Regions from separate parts of the Rhizobium sp. NLR8a genome, predicted to be linked through region 1. Evidence: predicted binding sites of a transcription regulator. Region 1 holds the regulator's gene; each other region holds the start of a gene.
The links. The regulator PhoB, encoded in region 1, activates phosphate uptake and scavenging genes when phosphate is short. The targets are predictions, from matches to a motif close to TGTCATNNANCTGTCAT.
Positions count from the first base shown of each region.

Region 2: a site for PhoB is predicted at 3,378-3,394, ahead of HJC04_RS20165 (DUF1045 domain-containing protein). Genes of this name have one in related genera too.
Region 3: a site for PhoB is predicted at 4,208-4,224, ahead of HJC04_RS16590 (DUF47 family protein). Genes of this name have one in related genera too.

Region 1 is NZ_JABDWI010000004.1:274,678-280,641, reverse strand. It holds gene argF (ornithine carbamoyltransferase) at 1-408, opposite strand, end outside; gene HJC04_RS09570 (aspartate aminotransferase family protein) at 446-1,645, opposite strand; gene HJC04_RS09565 (GcrA family cell cycle regulator) at 2,069-2,602, shown strand; gene phoB (phosphate regulon transcriptional regulator PhoB) at 2,896-3,579, opposite strand; gene phoU (phosphate signaling complex protein PhoU) at 3,740-4,453, opposite strand; gene pstB (phosphate ABC transporter ATP-binding protein PstB) at 4,497-5,312, opposite strand; gene pstA (phosphate ABC transporter permease PstA) at 5,328-5,964, opposite strand, start outside.
Region 2 is NZ_JABDWI010000010.1:120,105-126,068, forward strand. It holds gene HJC04_RS20150 (response regulator) at 1-1,445, shown strand, start outside; gene mnmD (tRNA (5-methylaminomethyl-2-thiouridine)(34)-methyltransferase MnmD) at 1,450-2,178, opposite strand; gene HJC04_RS20160 (FAD-binding oxidoreductase) at 2,177-3,355, shown strand; gene HJC04_RS20165 (DUF1045 domain-containing protein) at 3,470-4,177, shown strand; gene puuE (allantoinase PuuE) at 4,291-5,214, shown strand; gene uraD (2-oxo-4-hydroxy-4-carboxy-5-ureidoimidazoline decarboxylase) at 5,214-5,714, shown strand; gene HJC04_RS20180 (DUF86 domain-containing protein) at 5,711-5,964, shown strand, end outside.
Region 3 is NZ_JABDWI010000008.1:80,570-86,533, reverse strand. It holds gene HJC04_RS16610 (polysaccharide deacetylase family protein) at 1-561, opposite strand, end outside; gene HJC04_RS16605 (D-alanyl-D-alanine carboxypeptidase family protein) at 779-2,062, shown strand; gene HJC04_RS16600 (pyrophosphatase) at 2,144-2,449, shown strand; gene HJC04_RS16595 (inorganic phosphate transporter) at 2,466-3,479, opposite strand; gene HJC04_RS16590 (DUF47 family protein) at 3,479-4,120, opposite strand; gene HJC04_RS16585 (GNAT family N-acetyltransferase) at 4,285-4,776, opposite strand; gene tldD (metalloprotease TldD) at 4,791-5,964, opposite strand, start outside.

The sequences.
Region 1 (5,964 bases):
CATGATCTGGCAGGGATGGGTATCGTCCGTCAGCGCGTTGATGACAGGCACGGTCGCATGTTCGGCAAGCTCCAGCAGGCGCGAGTGCTCGGTGGTGCGGATCATGATCGCATCGACATAACGCGACAGCACCTTGGCGGTGTCGCCGATCGTCTCGGCGCGGCCGAGCTGCATTTCGGTGCCAGAGAGGAACAGCGTTTCCCCGCCGAGCTGGCGCATGCCCACGTCGAAAGAGACGCGGGTGCGCGTCGACGGCTTCTCGAAGATCATCGCCAGCATCTTGCCGGCGAGCGGCTTGTCGCCCTTGCCGGCCTTGAAGGCCTGCTTGCGGGCGAGCGCGTCGTTCATGATGGTTCTGAGGTCGGCCGATGTGACGGCCGAAAGATCGAGGAAATGTTTAGGAGCCATGTTCTTACCTGTCGTGCGCCCGAAGGCGGCGATCCCTTCAAGCCGTCTTCTTGATCTTGGCGGCGCGGATGCTCTCGGCGGCGCGCTCGAGGCGCACAAGCCCTTCGCGGGCTTCCTCGGCAGTGACCACCAGCGGCGGAAGAAGGCGGATGACGTTGTCGCCGGCCGGCACGCCGAGCAGATGCGCGGCGCGGATCGCCTGCAGCAATTCGGCCGAGGGAACCGCAGCCTTGACACCGAGAAGAAGCCCTTCGCCTCGGATATCCTCGATCACATCGGGATAACGATCCTTGAGCGAGGCCAGTCCCTGGCGGAAGACGAGCGCGACGTCGCGCACATGCTCAAGGAAGCCATCGGCGAGGATGACGTCGAGCACGGCGCTGCCGACCGCCATGGCCAGCGGATTGCCGCCATAGGTCGAACCATGCGTGCCGGCCTTCATGCCGGAAGCGGCCTCGGCGGTTGCAAGGCAGGCGCCGAGCGGGAAGCCGCCGCCGATGCCCTTGGCGACGGCCATGATATCAGGCGTGATGCCGGACCATTCATGGGCAAACAGCTTGCCGGTACGGCCGACGCCCGTCTGCACCTCGTCGAGGATCAGCAGCAGGCCATTTTCGTCGCAGATCCGGCGCAGCGCCTTCATGAATTCGCTGGTGGCGGGACGCACGCCGCCCTCGCCCTGCACCGGCTCGATCAGGATTGCGGCCGTCGCATCGGTAATGGCGGCACGCACGGCATCGATGTCGCCGAACGGCACCTGATCGAAACCCGGCGCCTTGGGGCCGAAACCTTCGAGATATTTCTCCTGGCCGCCGGCGGCGATCGTCGCCAGCGTGCGGCCGTGGAAAGCGCCTTCGAAGGTGATGATATGGAACCTCTCGGGATGGCCCTTGGAAAACTGATAGCGGCGCGCCGTCTTGATGGCGCATTCGAGCGCCTCGGCGCCCGAATTGGTGAAGAACACCTTGTCGGCGAAGGTGGCGTCGGTCAGGCGTTTGGCCAGGCGCTCCTGGCCGGGAATTTCATAGATATTGGAGAGGTGCCAGACCTTGTCGGCCTGCTCCTTCAGCGCCGCGACCACATGCGGGTTGCCGTGGCCGACGGAGGTGACGGCGACCCCGGCGCCGAAATCGAGATAACGCTCGCCGCTCTCGGCGATCAGCCATACGCCCTCGCCTCGCTCGAACCGCAGCGGGGCACGAGAATAGGTGTCGTAAAGCGGCGCGGCTTCAGCCATCGCGGGTCTCCCGTTCAATGTTGTCATGCGCGGATTCCGGCTAACAAAACCAGGTCCGAAAAATCAAAAATGCCGCCTTTCGGCGGCGAGCGGTACTATTTCCTTTTCGCGCTGCAATGTCAACAAAACTGCGGCCTTAGCGTATGCCGCAAGCTTGTACAGGGGCACTTTCGGCCTTCAACAGGCATTATTGCAGAAATGACACGCAGAGGCAGCAAGTTGGGGAAAAACTTGAAATTCGATTCATCCGGATTCCCGCGACTCTTGTCACGGAGTCAGCCTCACACTAGGTTAAAGTTCAATTACTAGACTGCATGCGGCGGAACTAGTCACCAAAATTGATCAAGCGTTTCTTGTTTCGGAGGCTTCCGGGACAACGGTGAGGGATTCTGCCATCACCAACGCAAAAGGTGGAGACAGGGCATGAACTGGACAGACGAGCGGGTCGAGAAACTCAAGAAGCTTTGGGCCGAAGGACTGAGCGCCAGCCAGATTGCTGCGCAGCTTGGCGGGGTCAGCCGAAACGCCGTTATCGGCAAGGTGCACAGGCTCAGCCTTCCCGGCCGCGCCAAGGCCGGCGGCACGGCCACCGCGGCGCGCACGCCGAAGCGCCAGACATCCGCGCCGCGCGCGCCGAACTACGCCTCCCGGATCGCCACCCGCACCGTGACCCGCCAGCAGGGCGCAACCCTGCTGAAGGAAGAGATCGAGATCGATACAGTCGAGGAAATGGAATATGTGCCGAAGGGCAACGTGGTGGTGCCGATTTCCCGCCGCCTCGGCCTGACGGAGCTCACCGAACGCACCTGCAAGTGGCCGGTCGGCGATCCGCTCAAGGAAGATTTCCATTTCTGCGGCTGCGAATCCCCGGACAATTCGCCCTATTGCAGCTATCATCAGAAGCTTGCCTATCAGCCGATCAACGAACGCCGCCGGGCGGCGGCGCGGGTCAGCTGAGCGGACCGGTATAGCCAGACATAAAAAACGGGCCGCCGTTTCTTATTCGAGTGGGAAGTGACCTTTGCGTTTAGCAACCCCCACACTCCGTCATGCCAGGGCTTGACGGAGGAGAGGTGGCGCCGGGACAAGTCGGCTTTGCAGGCGCGATGGAAAGGTGGTGCCGAGACGCATAAGCCTCGCCGGCGCAACGACGCTGGCTCCGCAGCGGCGACGATGGACGACAAGGCGGGCCTCACAAGCCGTACTGCCGTGCGTTTGGCGGGAACGCCAACCCCACACTCCCTCAGCCTTCAGGCCTCCATCGAATAACCGGCGCCGCGGACGGTGCGGATGACGTCCTGCATATTGGAGAAATTCAGCGCCTTGCGCAGGCGGCCGACATGGACGTCGACGGTGCGTTCGTCGACATAGATGTCGTGGCCCCAGACGCCGTCCAGCAGCTGCGAACGGGAAAAGACCCGGCCCGGCGACGACATCAGGAATTCCAGCAGCCGGAATTCGGTCGGGCCGAGGCGGACTTCGCGGCTCTTGCGGTGGACACGATGGGTTTCGCGGTCGAGCTCGATATCGCCGCATTTCAGCACCGAGGACAGCACCTCGGGACGGGCCCGACGCAGCATCGCCTTGACGCGGGCGACGAGCTCGGGGGTCGAGAAGGGCTTGACGACGTAATCGTCGGCGCCGGTGGACAGTCCGCGCACACGCTCGCTCTCCTCGCCGCGCGCCGTCAGCATGATGATCGGCAGCCGCTCGGTTTCCGGCCGCATGCGCAGGCGCCGGCAGAGTTCGATGCCGGAGACGCCGGGCAGCATCCAGTCGAGGATGAGAAGGTCGGGCGTGCGCTCCTGAAGCCTGATCTCGGCCTCGTCGCCGCGCAGGATGGTATCGACCTCAAAGCCTTCCGCCTCAAGATTATAGCGAAGAAGCACGCTCAGCGCTTCCTCGTCTTCAACAACTGCGACTCTCGGGATCATGCGTGTCCGTCTCCTCGCGCACAAGCCTTAAACCGGGACGATTTAAGCAGGCGTCCTGCGCAAATTCAGAAATTGGCTGCGACCTCTTTGCGCGCCCCGAACGGGCGCGCACGCAAGTGACTGGTCCGGGCGGCTGGCCCGGGCGGCTCGTTCGGAACAATTATTCCGTCGCGGCGCCGACGGTGTTGGCACTGTCATCCTTCGGACGATCGCCTTCCGGCTGGGCGCCCGTCGCCATGTAGTAAATCGTCTCGGCGATGTTGGTGGCATGGTCGCCGATGCGCTCGATGTTCTTGGCGCAAAAGAGCAGATGCGTGCAGCTCGTGATGTTGCGCGGATCTTCCATCATGTAGGTCAAGAGCTCGCGGAACAGCGAGGTGTACATCGCGTCGATCTCGTTGTCGCGTTCGCGGATGGCGGTCGCCTTGTCGGCGGCGCGTGTCGTATAGACGTCGAGCACTTCCTTGAGCTGGACGAGCGCCAGCTCGGAGAGGTGCTCGAGGCCGCGGGCGAGCTTGCGCGGCACGCCTGTGCTCTGCACGGCGATGACGCGCTTGGCGGTGTTCTTGCCGAGGTCGCCGACGCGTTCGAGATCGGCGGCGATGCGGATCGAACCCATGATCTCGCGCAGGTCCGAGGCCATCGGCTGACGGCGGGCGATGGTGACGATCGCCTTGTCGCCAATCTCGCGTTCGGTGTGATCGAGGATCACATCGTCGGAAATGACCTTTTGCGCCAGCGCCGTATCGCCGTTGACCAGCGCCCGGACGGATTCCGCGACCATCTGTTCGGCCAGGCCGCCCATTTCGGAAATCCGCCTGGAGAGGAACTTCAGATCATCATCATAGGCGGAATAAATATGTGTCGATGCCATGGGGCTTTGTCCTCGAATAACGGAAAGCTTCGTGTCGCCGGGATCAGCCGAAGCGACCCATGATGTAATCCTGGGTGCGTGGATCGTCGGGGTTGGTGAACATCTTGTCGGTGTCGTTCTCCTCGACGAGGTTGCCGAGGTGGAACATGGCGGTGCGCTGCGAAACACGCGCGGCCTGCTGCATGGAGTGGGTGACGATGACGATCGTGTAGTTCTCGCGCAACTCGTGGATCAGCTCCTCGACCTTGGCGGTGGCAATCGGATCAAGGGCCGAGCAGGGTTCGTCCATCAGGATGACCTCCGGGCTGACGGCGACGGCGCGGGCAATGCACAGGCGCTGCTGCTGACCGCCGGAGAGGCCGGTGCCGGATTCGTGCACGCGGTCCTTGACCTCGTTCCACAGGCCGGCGCGCTGCAGGCTGCTCTCGACGATCTGGTCGAGATCGGCCTTCGACTTGGCGAGACCGTGGATGCGCGGGCCGTAGGAGACGTTTTCGTAGATCGACTTCGGGAACGGGTTCGGCTTCTGGAAAACCATGCCGACGCGGGCGCGAAGTTCGACCACGTCGATATCCGGATCATAGATGTCGTCGCTGTCGAGCGTGATCTTGCCGGTGACGCGGCAGCCTTCGATCGTGTCGTTCATGCGGTTGAGGCTTCGCAGGAAGGTCGACTTGCCGCAGCCCGAGGGGCCGATCAGGGCGGTTACGGTGTTTTCGCGGATGTTCAGGTTCACGTCGAAAAGCGCGCGCTTCTCGCCGTAATATACGGAGACATCCTGTCCAATCATTTTATACGGGACGTTGCTCATCTTCTGATCCAGCGCCTTTTCAACTGCAGCTTCCGTCAGCATGTTCATGATGTTTAACTCCGTTTACCAGCGGCGCTCGAAGCGACGACGCAAGAGGATGGCGCCCATGTTCATGACGATCAGGAACAGGAGCAGGACGATGATGGCACCCGAAGTACGCTCCACGAAGGCACGTTCGGCCTCGTTCGCCCACATATAGACCTGCACGGGCAAGGCCGTCGAGGGCTCGAGCGGTGTCGTGGGCGCATTGGCGACGAAGGCGACCATGCCGATCAAGAGCAGCGGCGCGGTTTCGCCAAGCGCGTGCGCCAGGCCGATGATCGTGCCGGTGAGGATGCCGGGCATGGCAAGCGGCAGGACATGGTGGAACACCATCTGCATCTTCGAGGCGCCGAGGCCGAGCGCTGCGGCGCGGATCGAAGGCGGCACGGCGCGCAGAGCCGCGCGGGTGGCGATGATGATCGTCGGCAGGGTCATCAGCGTCAGCACCAGGCCACCGACCAGCGAAGCCGAGCGCGGCAGGCCGATGAAGTTGATGAAGACGGAAAGGCCGAGCAGACCGTAGACGATCGACGGGACGGCGGCGAGATTGTTGATGTTGACCTCGATCAGGTCCGTCAGCCTGTTCTTCGGCGCAAACTCCTCGAGATAGATCGAGGCGGCGACGCCGATCGGCAGCGACAGAACGAGCACGATCAGC
Region 2 (5,964 bases), on a different contig from region 1:
TCGATTTTTCGAAGATCGATGCCGGACAGATGAAACTGCGCAAAGCCGCTTTCGATATCACCGAAGCGGTGGAGGATGTGGCGACACTCCTCTCCTCGCATGCAGCCGAGAAGAATATCGAACTCCTGGTGCGGGCAGCACCGGACCTGCCGGCCGCGGTGATCGGAGACGCCGGTCGTTTCCGCCAAATCGTCACCAATCTCGTCGGCAACGCCGTCAAGTTCACCGAGCGCGGCCATGTCTTCGTCGATGTCGGCTTCGAGACGATCGCTGGTGGGGAGATCATGGCGATCATCCGCATCGAGGATACCGGTATCGGCATTCCCCGAGAAAAGCTCGAAACGGTCTTCGACAAGTTTTCGCAGGTCGACACCTCGTCGACCCGCCGGCATGAGGGAACGGGGCTCGGCCTTGCGATCACTGCCGGCCTCGTCGATCTCTTCGGCGGCTATATCAATGTCGAGAGCGAATGGGGCAAGGGCTCTGTCTTCACCATCAATCTGCCTTTAGCGGTGGCGGCCGCCCGCCTCGAGCCGAAGCCGCTGCCGATCAATGTACAGGGCGCGCGCATCCTCGTCGTCGACGACAATGAGGTGAACCGCCGCATTCTCACCGAGCAGCTTTCGCTCTGGGGCTTCGACGGAGTGGCTGCCGAGGGTGGCGGCACCGGTCTGGCGATCCTCAAGGCAGCGGTCGATCTCGGTGTCACCGTGGACGCTGTCGTGCTCGACTATCACATGCCCGACATGAACGGCGCCGATGTCGCGCGCCGGCTGCGCGCCGATCCCCGCTTCGTCGAACTGCCGATCATCTTCCTGACGTCGATGGATATTTCCGGCACGGAAAAGGAATTCGCGGCGCTGAACGGCCATGCGCATCTGATGAAGCCGGCACGCGCCAACGTGCTGCGCAACACCGTCGTCGAAGTGGTGCGCGCCCGCCGCGTGAAGCAGGCTTCGGAAGCCGAGATCGCCCGCCTGCGGGTTGAGGCGGCCGTGCCGGCGCCCGCGCCTGCCCTGGTGCCGCAGAAGCGGACGGCCGAATTCGTCGACGTCCTCGTCGCCGAGGACAACGAGGTCAACCAGATCGTCTTCACCCAGATCCTGCAGTCGACGGGGCTTTCCTTCCTGGTCGTCAACAACGGGCAGGAGGCGGTTACCGCCTGGGAGAGCCACACGCCGCGCATCATCATGATGGACGTTTCGATGCCCGTCATGAACGGTCATGAGGCGACACGGACGATCCGCGAGAGGGAAAAGGGGCAGGGCCATCGGGTGCCGATCATCGGCGTCACCGCCCATGCGCTCGAAAGCGACCGCGAGGCCTGCCTCGATGCGGGCATGGACGACTACATGTCGAAGCCAATCAGCCCGGAACTGCTGGAGGAGAAGATCCGGCAATGGCTCGGCAAGGACGAGCTGCAGCCGGAGCGCACCAGCTACTGATCTTTTATTCGCTGAACGCCTTTATGCCGCAGAGCATTTCGCGCTTGCCGGCGAAGCCCTTGCGGCGTTCGACGGCAAAGCCGGCGGCGATGAGGTTGCGGCGCACGAAGCCGGCCGCGGCGTAAGTTGCGAAGGTGCCGTCGGCCACGGTCTTTTCGTTAACCTCACGCATCAGTTCCACCGACCACATGTCGCCGTTGCGCGAGGGGGCGAAGCCATCGAGATACCAGGCGTCGAAGCCGGGCTTTGCCGCCGCGACGCCGTCGAGCGCCGCGCCGCAGACGACGCTGAGCCGCGTCTGGGCATCGAGATCGAGCGAGACAGTGCGAACAGGCGTCTGCGGCCATGCCGCCGTCAGGGCTTCCCTCTCGGCATCGATTTCCCCCCAGTGCGAGAGCGCCCGGCCGATCTCTTCGCCGCGCATCGGATGCAGTTCGAAGGAGATGAAATGCAGGTGCTGACCGTCTGCTCGGTGCAGTTTCCATTGCCGCCAGGTCTCGGCAAAGTTGAGCCCGGTGCCGAAGCCGAGTTCGCCGATCACAAATTCGGGCCGCCCACTCCAACGCTCCGGCAGGCCGTTGCCGGCCAGGAAGACGTGCCCGCATTCCAGCCGGCCATCGGTCTGGCAATAAAAATGATCGCCAAAGGCGGTGGAATAGGGCATATCGCCGTCGCGCCATTCGAGCGGCTGCGGCGCGCCCGCGCCAATCTTATCGGGGTTCACGTCTTTCATGGAAAAAGCCGATAGTCCTCAGCAAGCGCCCGGTCAATCTTCTTGCGATTTGCTGATCGTCGGCGGTGGCATCATGGGTCTCTGGGCTGCCGTCCATGCCGAACGCCGCGGCATGAGCACCCTCCTCGCCGACGCCGCCAGCTTGGGCGGAGGCGCGAGCGGCGGCCTGCTCGGCGCGCTGATGCCGCATATGCCGGACCAGTGGTCGGAGAAAAAGCAGTTCCAGTTCGACGCGTTGGTCTCGCTTGAAACCGAAATTGCCACGCTTGAGGCCGAAACCGGGCTTTCGGCTGGCTACAACAGGTCTGGGCGGCTGATCCCGCTGCCGAAGCCGCATCTCAAGCGCATCGCCCGCGGCCATTCCGGGGACGCCGAACGCCATTGGCGGGCAGGCGAACGCCACTTCCACTGGCATGTGCTCGACAGGGCGCCAGTCGGTGGTTGGCCCGACGCATCTGCCGGCGAAAGTGGCTTCGTGCATGATACGCTCGCCGCCCGTGTTGCGCCCCGCTCATTGATCTCAGCGCTCATCGCCTTGCTGCGGCGGGCAAAACACGTGCGTATCATGGAGCATGCGGCCGTTGCCGCCCTCGATCCCGATCGTGGCACCGCGGAAATTGGCGGCGAAACCATTGCCTTCAGCCGCTGCATCCTGGCTGCCGGCCATCAGTCCTTTCCGTTGCTGCAGGAGCTGACGCCGGGGGCGAAAAGGCCGCTCGGCCAGCCAGTGAAGGGGCAGGCGGCGCTGTTGAGGGCCGATGTCGACCCGGCGCTGCCGACGATCTTCCTCGATGGGCTCTACTTGGTGGCGCACGAAGGCGGGTATGCGGCAATCGGCAGCACCAGCGAGAACCGCTTTGACGATCCCGGCTCGACCGACGCGCAACTCGACGCGCTGATCGAGGCGGCGCGGGCGATCGCGCCGGCGCTCCGCAACGCCCCTGTCATCGAGCGCTGGGCAGGGCTTCGCCCGAAGGCCATCGACCGCGATCCGATGATCGGCCGCCATCCCGTCCATCCCCGATTGATCGCACTGACCGGCGGTTTCAAGGTCAGCTTCGGACTGGCGCATCGGCTGGCGGAAGCTGCGATTTGTATCGCCGGCGATACAGATTGTGAATTTTCGCTGCCGGAAAGCTTCGCGATATCAAGCCATATTGCTGTCGCTTCACGTTAAACGTGAATTAGATACAGCTGCGTTTCGTTATTCTGTCATGCAAATCACCTATCTGCTTGCGCATCGGCAGCGCCGGATCTTGCCGGCGCTCACTTCCTTGATGGAGGAAATTGCATGCGCTATGCCATTTGCTTCACGCCTCCGGCGAGCGACCCCCTGTCGCTCGTGGCCGCCAATTGGCTAGGCCGAAACGTGTTTTCGGGCGATATGGTGGAGCCTCCGGCCGTCCGCGGCCTCGGCATTCACGAGATCGCCTTTTATACCGCCGTGCCGCGACGCTATGGTTTTCACGGTGTTTTGAAGGCGCCTTTTCACCTGTCCGCCGGCACGTCGGAATCGCAACTCCTGCGCGATCTCATGCGTTTTGCCGGGACCTATGCCCCTTTCCAGATTCCCCGTCTGGAGATCGCCCGGCTCGGCAGTTTTTACAGCCTGATGCCGAGCGCTCCCTGTGAGCCGATCCAGTATCTGGCTTCGGCGATCGTCCAGGAGTTTGATCGTTTCCGGGCGCCGCTGAGTGAAGCCGACATCGAGCGAAGTGATCCCGACGGATTGTCGGCGGCGCAATTTGCCAATCTGCATCGTTGGGGCAATCCCTATGTGATGGAGGAGTTCCGCTTCCATATGCCGGTGACGGGCCCCATCAATGCGATCGACATGCCCCGCATCGAGCCGGTGCTGCGAACGATCTTCGAGCCCGTCTTGAGGGAGCCGGTGATGGTTTCGAATGTGGCTTTGATGATCGAGGAAGGCACCGGCGGCCCCTTCCGCGTTCACTCGCTCCACCCGATGGGCAAGGTCAGCGCGCGCAGGATCGCCTGAGCCGATATCAAGCTAAGCCATTGTGAATGAGAGAGAAATTTTGCTGCGCAGTTTCCGTCTCGACATTCCGGCTGCGGATGATACCGTTCCCCGTCTTTTCAGAAGGTGATTTGATGGTATCCGAGACCTACCCGCGCAATCTCGTCGGCTACGGGCGTCAGACGCCCGATCCGAAGTGGCCGGGCGACGCCCGCGTCGCCGTGCAGTTCGTCATCAATTACGAAGAGGGCGGCGAAAGCTGCATCCTCGAAGGCGATCCGGCTTCCGAAAACCTGCTGTCGGAGATCGTCGGCGCGGCCGCCTGGCCGGGGCAGCGCAATCTCAACATGGAATCGATCTACGAATATGGTTCGCGGGCAGGCTTCTGGCGGCTCTGGCGGATGTTCACCGGTCTCAAGGTGCAGGCGACCGTCTACGGCGTGACGCTGGCGATGGCCCGCAATCCCGAAGCCGTCGCGGCCATGAAAGAGGCCGGCTGGGAGATCGCCAGCCACGGTTATCGCTGGCTGGAATACAAGGATTTCCCCGAGGATCTGGAGCGCAAGCACATTCTCGAAGCCGTGCGCCTGCATACCGAAATTACCGGCGAGCGGCCCTTCGGGATGTACCAGGGAAAACCTTCCGACAACACGCTGCGACTGGTGCAGGAAGAGGGCGGTTTCCTCTATTCCTCCGATTCCTATGCCGATGACCTGCCTTACTGGGTGAAGGGCATCGACGGGAAGCCCTTCCTGATCATCCCCTATACGCTCGAAACCAACGACATGCGTTTTGCCACGCCGCAGGGTTTCAACGCCGGCGATCAGTTCTTCACCTATCTCAAGGATGCTTTCGATACGCTTTATGAGGAAGGGAAGGACGGCAGCCCGAAGATGATGTCGGTCGGCCTGCATTGTCGCCTCGTCGGGCGTCCGGGCCGGGCGGCCGCTCTGAGGCGCTTCATCGAATATGTGCTGAAGCACGACAAGGTCTGGATCCCGCGCCGCATCGAGATCGCCGAGCACTGGCACAAGCATCATCAGCCGGATGCGCTTTAATGCTGTCGCGCGAGGATTTCGTTTCCCGCTTCGGCGGCGTCTTCGAGCATTCCCCTTTCATTGCCGAACGCGCCTATGACGCGGGCAGCCTAACGGAGCCGCTGACGGCATCAGCTGTGCACGCAGCGCTCACCGCCGTCTTCCGTGCGGCAAGCCGGGATGAGCGTCTCGGCATTCTGCGCGCCCATCCCGATCTTGCCGGGCGTCTGGCGATAGCAGGTGAACTCACGGAAGACAGCCGCAAGGAGCAGGCCGGCGCCGGTCTCGATCGGCTGAGCCCGGCCGAACATGCCCGCTTCACCGAACTTAATGCAGCCTATGTCGAAAAATTCGGCTTTCCCTTCATCATCGCCGTCAAAGGGCTCGATAAGGACGATATCCTTTCTGCCTTCGAAACGCGGATCGGCAATGACCTGGATGAGGAATTCGCGACCGCCACGACACAGGTCGAGCGGATCGCGCTGCTGCGCCTGACATCGATGTTGCCGGAGGGCGAATGAGCGAGCATCGTGCTATCGACTATCTCAATGAAATGCAGAAGGCGGCAGCCGAAGCGCTATACTTCGTGGGCGGAATGGATGAGGCGGCCTTCGCCGAGGACAATCTCACCTTCAAGGCGGTTGCCTTCTGCCACTTCACCATCGGCGCGGCTGCGTCCCGACTGCTCGTAACCCATCCGGAATTCGCAACCGAGCATCCCACTCTGCCGTGGACAAAAATCTGCGGAACGGGCAACCGTATCCTGGAAGA
Region 3 (5,964 bases), on a different contig from region 1:
GTGGATATACCGGGTGAAGCGGTCGAAGGCATCCCATTGCTGCCGCGGGTCGGCGAGCGCCAGCCGCTCGCTGCCGCGGCCGAAATCGAAGCGGATGTCCTTTGCCTGGCGCAACAGGACGGCGAGCGTTTCCCACCAGATGCTGTGGGAACCTTCGGCAAAACCCTTGGTGACGAACACCGTGAAAGGCGCCCGATGCCGCTCGAACACCGGCAGCGCATGCTCCATGTTGTTGGCGTAGCCGTCGTCGAGCGTAAAAGCCGCAAACGGTCTGCCGCCCTCCGGCTCTGCCAACAGCGCCGGCAGCTCGTTAAGCGGCACGAAGCGATAGCCGTCGCGTGTCAGCCGCCTGAGCGCCGCATCGAGAAAATGCGGGGTGATTTCGAGATGCGCGTTCGGGGCAAAGGCCCGGGCTGCGTGCGGGCGAACATGATGCAGCGTGAAGATGACACCGCGCCCGCGCGCCTGCCGCATCAGGCCGGCCGCGGCGATCAGAAAGGACGCCTCGAGCCCGGCGCCGATCGCCGCCCGTTTTGCCAGTCGCTTCAATTGCCCCGCCATGCGCCGCCCATTGCCTTTTGCGGCAACCTAGCAACCGCAGCTTAAGCCTTGCTGAATCCCGGTTTCGCACAGCTTCTTTCGTTTTCTGTTAACCAAGACGATGAAAAGACTAGAAAAATGGTAGGCGTTGCCGCAAAGTCGCGCCAAACTTGCGGCTTCTGTCACATTGCGAGACATGGCCGGCCCGATCGAGAGCCAGCGCATCAGGGGGAACTCCATGAGAAAGCTTTTGGCGGCTGTTTTGACCGTGACGCTTGCCGTTTCGGCGCCGCTTGCGGCTCTTGCCGGCAGCGCCTCGCTGATCCTTGATGCCCGCACCGGCAAGGTACTGGCGTCCGAAAACGCCGACACGCTCAACCATCCGGCCTCGCTGACGAAGATGATGACGCTCTATCTCACCTTCGAGGCGCTGAAACGCGGCAAGATCGCCTGGGATACGCCGATCAAAATGTCGAGATACGCTGCCGCGCGGCCGCCGACCAAGCTCGGCGTCAAGGCGGGCGGCACCATCACGGTGCGCGAGGCGGTCTACGGCATGATCGTCAAATCCGCCAATGACGCCGCTGCCGCGATCGGCGAGACGCTCGGCGGCTCGGAGAGCGGCTTTGCCCGGATGATGACGGCCAAGGCCCGCCAGCTCGGCATGAGCCGGACCGTCTTCGTCAACGCATCGGGCCTGCCGAACAGCCGCCAGGTGACGACGGCGCGCGACATGTCGACGCTCGCCGTGGCGCTGATGAAGAATTACCCCAACGAATACCGCCTGTTCTCGATGGCAAGCTTCAGTTTCCGCGGCAAGACCGTGCGCGGCCACAACAATCTCATGTACCGCTACCAGGGCATGGACGGCATCAAGACCGGTTATACCAACGCCTCCGGCTTCAACCTCGTCAGCGCCGTCAGAGACGGCAACCGCCGCGTCGTCGGCGTGGTGCTCGGCGGCCGCACCGCCCGCAGCCGCGACGCCAGGATGGAAGCGCTGCTCGACCGCTATCTCGGCCGCGCTTCGTCGTCAGGCGGCGCAAGGCTGGTGGCGAGCGTCGGCGCCAGGGAGCCGGTCGAAGTGGCTTCCGCCGCCGATTCTTCCGACGTTCCGGTGCCGGCGAACGCGCCGCGTCCGGCCGACGATCTCGCGGCAAAGAGCCTGGCTTATGCCGATGACGCCGTCGTGCCGCTGGAGCGCCCGGTCGCGATGGACGAAATCCTGAACGCCGGCAAGACATCGAAGACCGCGGCGAAAAAGGCCGACGGCGACTGGCAGATCCAGATCTCGGCCGCCCCGAGCGCCGATGCGGCGCGGGCGCTTCTTGCCCAGGCGCAGTCGGAAGGCGGCGCGCCGCTCGTTTCCGCCTCGCCCTATACCGAAGCGGTCGGGCAGGGGGCCAACAGGATCTATCGCGCCCGCTTCGTCGGCTTCGCCAGCAGGGAGGACGCCGCCTCAGCCTGCGATGCGCTGAAGCAGCGCTCCTATGACTGCATGCTGCTCCCGGACCGCGGCTGATCGCAACGCCCCACTGAGGCAGTGCGCTCTGGACAAGCAGCGGGAATCAGCGTCTCCTCCATAAACAAAAGGAGAACATTGATGCTGCGCCGTCTTGCCGACCAGTTCGAAGCCGCTTCCTCCGCCCATGTCGCCGAGAGCGGCATCGAGCGCGACGCCGACTGGTTTCTGTTGAAGCTGCAGGAGGAGATGGGTGAACTGACCCAGGCATGGAACCGCCTGACCGGCCGCGGCCGTGCCAAGGGCCGCTCCCCTGAGGACATCAGGCGCGAGCTCGCCGACGAGACGGCCGACCTGCTTGGTCACCTCATGCTGTTTGCTCGCCGTAACGACATCGACCTCGCCGCCGCGATCGAACGGAAGTGGCGGTTTCAGCCGAGCTGGTAAGAAATCGGGAGCGACATCAGAAGATTTTGCTCAAGCCGGTCACCAGCCAGAACGAAACTGCCGAAATCATTGCCGCTGCCGGCAGGGTGATGATCCATGCGATGACGATGTTGCCGGCTAGCCCCCACCTGACGGCGGACACGCGCCGGGCGGCGCCGACGCCGATGATGGCGCCGGTAATGGTATGGGTGGTCGAGACGGGGATACCGAGCCAGGTGGCGCCGAACAGCGTCAAGGCGCCGCCCGTTTCGGCGCAGAATCCCTGCATCGGATTGAGCCTGGTGATCTTCGAGCCCATCGTATGGACGATGCGCCAGCCGCCGAACAAGGTGCCGAGCGCCATCGCTGCCTGGCATGAGATCACCACCCAGAGCGGCACGTGGAAGCTGCCGCCGAGGTAACCCTGCGAATAGAGAAGCACGGCAATGATGCCCATGGTCTTCTGGGCGTCATTGCCGCCGTGGCCGAGCGAATAGAGCGACGCCGACACGAATTGCAGGAAACGGAAGGATCGGTCGACGGCAAAAGGCGTCTGCCGGATGAAGGTCCAGGTCACCGCCAGGATGAGGAACAGTGCCAGGAGAAAACCGATCATCGGCGACATGACGATGGCGGAGACGGTCTTGAGAAGACCGCTCCAGACGATCGAGCTCAACCCCGTTTTGGCAAGGCCCGCACCGACCAGCCCGCCGACCAGAGCATGGGATGAACTGGAGGGAATGCCGAAGACCCAGGTCACGACATTCCAGACGATGGCGCCGATCAGGGCCGCGAAAATCACCTGCGGCGTGACGATCGCCGGGTCGATGATGCCGGTCCCGAGCGTCTCGGCCACATGCAGGCCGAAGAACAGGAAGGCGATGAAATTGAAGAATGCCGCCCAGAAGACCGCATATTGCGGCCTCAGGACCCGTGTCGAGACGATTGTCGCGATCGAGTTGGCCGCATCATGCAGGCCATTGAGAAAATCGAACAGCAGTGCGACGCCGATCAGGCCGACAAGAAGCGGAAGAGCGAGGGCGGCTTCCATCAGACATTCTCGATCACGATGCCGCTGATCTCGTTGGCGACGTCCTCGAAACGGTCGACCACCTTCTCCAGCTCGCCGTAGATCTCGCTGCCGATCATATAGGCCATCGCATTGCCGGCGCCGTGCCGGCGAAACAGATCCTTGAGCCCCTGCTCGTGCAACTCGTCGGAGCGCCCTTCCACCTGCGTGACCTGCTCGACGATGGCAGAAAGCCGCGGCGCATTGGCGCTGATGCGATCAAGCAAGGGAATGGCCTCGGCAATGAGATTGGCAGCTTCCACAACGGTCTTGCCCATTTCCTGCATCCGTGGATCGAAGCTGGTCTGCTCGAAGAGCCGGATGGTTTTGACGGTTTTGTGCATCATGTCGATCGCATCATCCATGGATTGGATGAGATCCTTGATGTCGCCACGATCGAAAGGTGTGATGAAACTCCGCCGGACGGCCAGCATGACTTCGCGCGTTATATCGTCGGCCTGATCTTCCAACCGCACGATCGTTTCGCATTGATGCTCGATCTCTATTCCCGACAGCAACCTGTCCAGAGCCTGTGCGGCGTCGACGATCGTTCTGGAATGTTGTTCGAAAAGGACGAAGAACCGGTCTTCGCGCGGCATCAACTTTCGAAACCAACCCAGCATGAACACCTCGCAATCCTGGTCTGCGCTATGAACGACGAGCCGTCCTAAACCCTATCCCGTTGAAGAGATAGGGCCGAATTTCGGTTTGTGACAGATTTATGACAGTTGTGCCGCGGCAGGGACATGGCCGTTGCCGGCAGCTGAACCCTTTCCGCCATCGGCGGTCAGCCGACCTTGTACCGGTAAAACTTGCTGTCCACCGCCATCAGCGGGAAGGAGCGGGGCAGGGCGCTCTTGGCAATTTCGGTAAAGCCGTTCTTTTCGTAGAAGCGCTGGGCGGCGACGAACTTGTCCGTCGTGCCGAGGAAGATGTCGGTGAGGCCGGCATCTCTGGCGTGGTCGAACAGGCGCTCGAGAAGCCGCGCCGCCACGCCGTGCTCGCGGCCGCGCACCTCGGCGGCGACGAACATCTTGCGCAGCGCCGCCTGATTGTTGCCGATGTCCTTCAGCCCAAGGGTGCCGACGATGGCGCCGTCCTTGACGGCGACCCAGAACTGACCTTTGCCGGACTGGTAGAAATCCGGGATGACCCGGAGATCGGGCTGCGCATCGGCAGTGATATCGATGCCGAACTCCTCGCGCTGGATCGGCAGGATCACCGACAGCACGTCATCGGCATCGCCTTCGGCAAAGGCTCTGATTTCGATCTCTCCCATCAGATCCTCCCGCCTCAGGCCTGGGTGCCGCCGACGGTGACCTGATCCATGCGCAGATGCGGCTGGCCGACGCCGACCGGAACCCATTGGCCGGCCTTGCCGCAATTGCCGATGCCGGTATCGAGCTTCATGTCGTTGCCGATCATCGACACCCGCTTCATCGCATCCGGGCCGTTGCCGATCAGCATCGCCCCCTTGATCGGCGCGCCGATCTTGCCGTTTTCGATCAGATAGGCCTCGGTGCAACCGAAGACGAATTTGCCGGAGGTGATGTCGACCTGGCCGCCGCCAAAGGAGACGGCATAGACGCCCTTCTTCACCGAGGCGATGATTTCTTCCGGAGTCTTGTCGCCGCCGAGCATATAGGTGTTGGTCATGCGCGGCATCGGCACGTGGGCATAGCCCTGGCGGCGGCCGTTGCCGGTGGGCGCCATGCCCATCAGCCGGGCGTTCTGCCGGTCCTGCATATAGCCGACGAGCTTGCCGTTCTCGATCAGCACGTTGTAGCCCGACGGTGTACCCTCGTCGTCGATGGTGATCGAGCCGCGGCGGTTGTCGATCGTGCCGTCGTCGACGACGGTGACGCCGGGCGCGGCAACGATCTGGCCGAGAAGCCCTGAAAAGGCCGAGGTCTTCTTGCGGTTGAAATCCCCTTCCAGCCCGTGGCCGACCGCCTCGTGCAGCATGACGCCCGGCCAGCCGGAGCCGAGAACGACATCCATCGTGCCGGCGGGCGCGTCGATCGCTTCCAGATTGACGAGCGCCTGGCGCAGCGCCTCGTCGGCGCCGTACTGCCAGCTGCCCTCGGCAATGAAATCGCCGAAGCCGATGCGCCCGCCGCTGCCGTAGGAACCGCTCTCCTGCCGCTCGCCTTCACCGACCACGACGGAAATGTTGATGCGGGTCATCGGTCTTATGTCGCGCACGCGGTGGCCGTCGGCGCGCAGGATGTCGACCACCTGCCAGCTCGCGGCGACCGAGGCGGTGACCTGCCGGACCTTGTCGTCCTTGCCTCTGAGATAGGCGTCGATGTCCTGCAGGACCTTGACCTTCTCCTCGAAGCTCGGCTGGCCGATCGGGTTCTGGTCGCCGTAGAATTTCTTGTTGGTGCCCTGGGGAGCGGCGGCGTAGGTGCCGGAATAGCCGCGCGTCACCGCGCCGACCGCATCGGCCGCCCGCTTCAGCGCC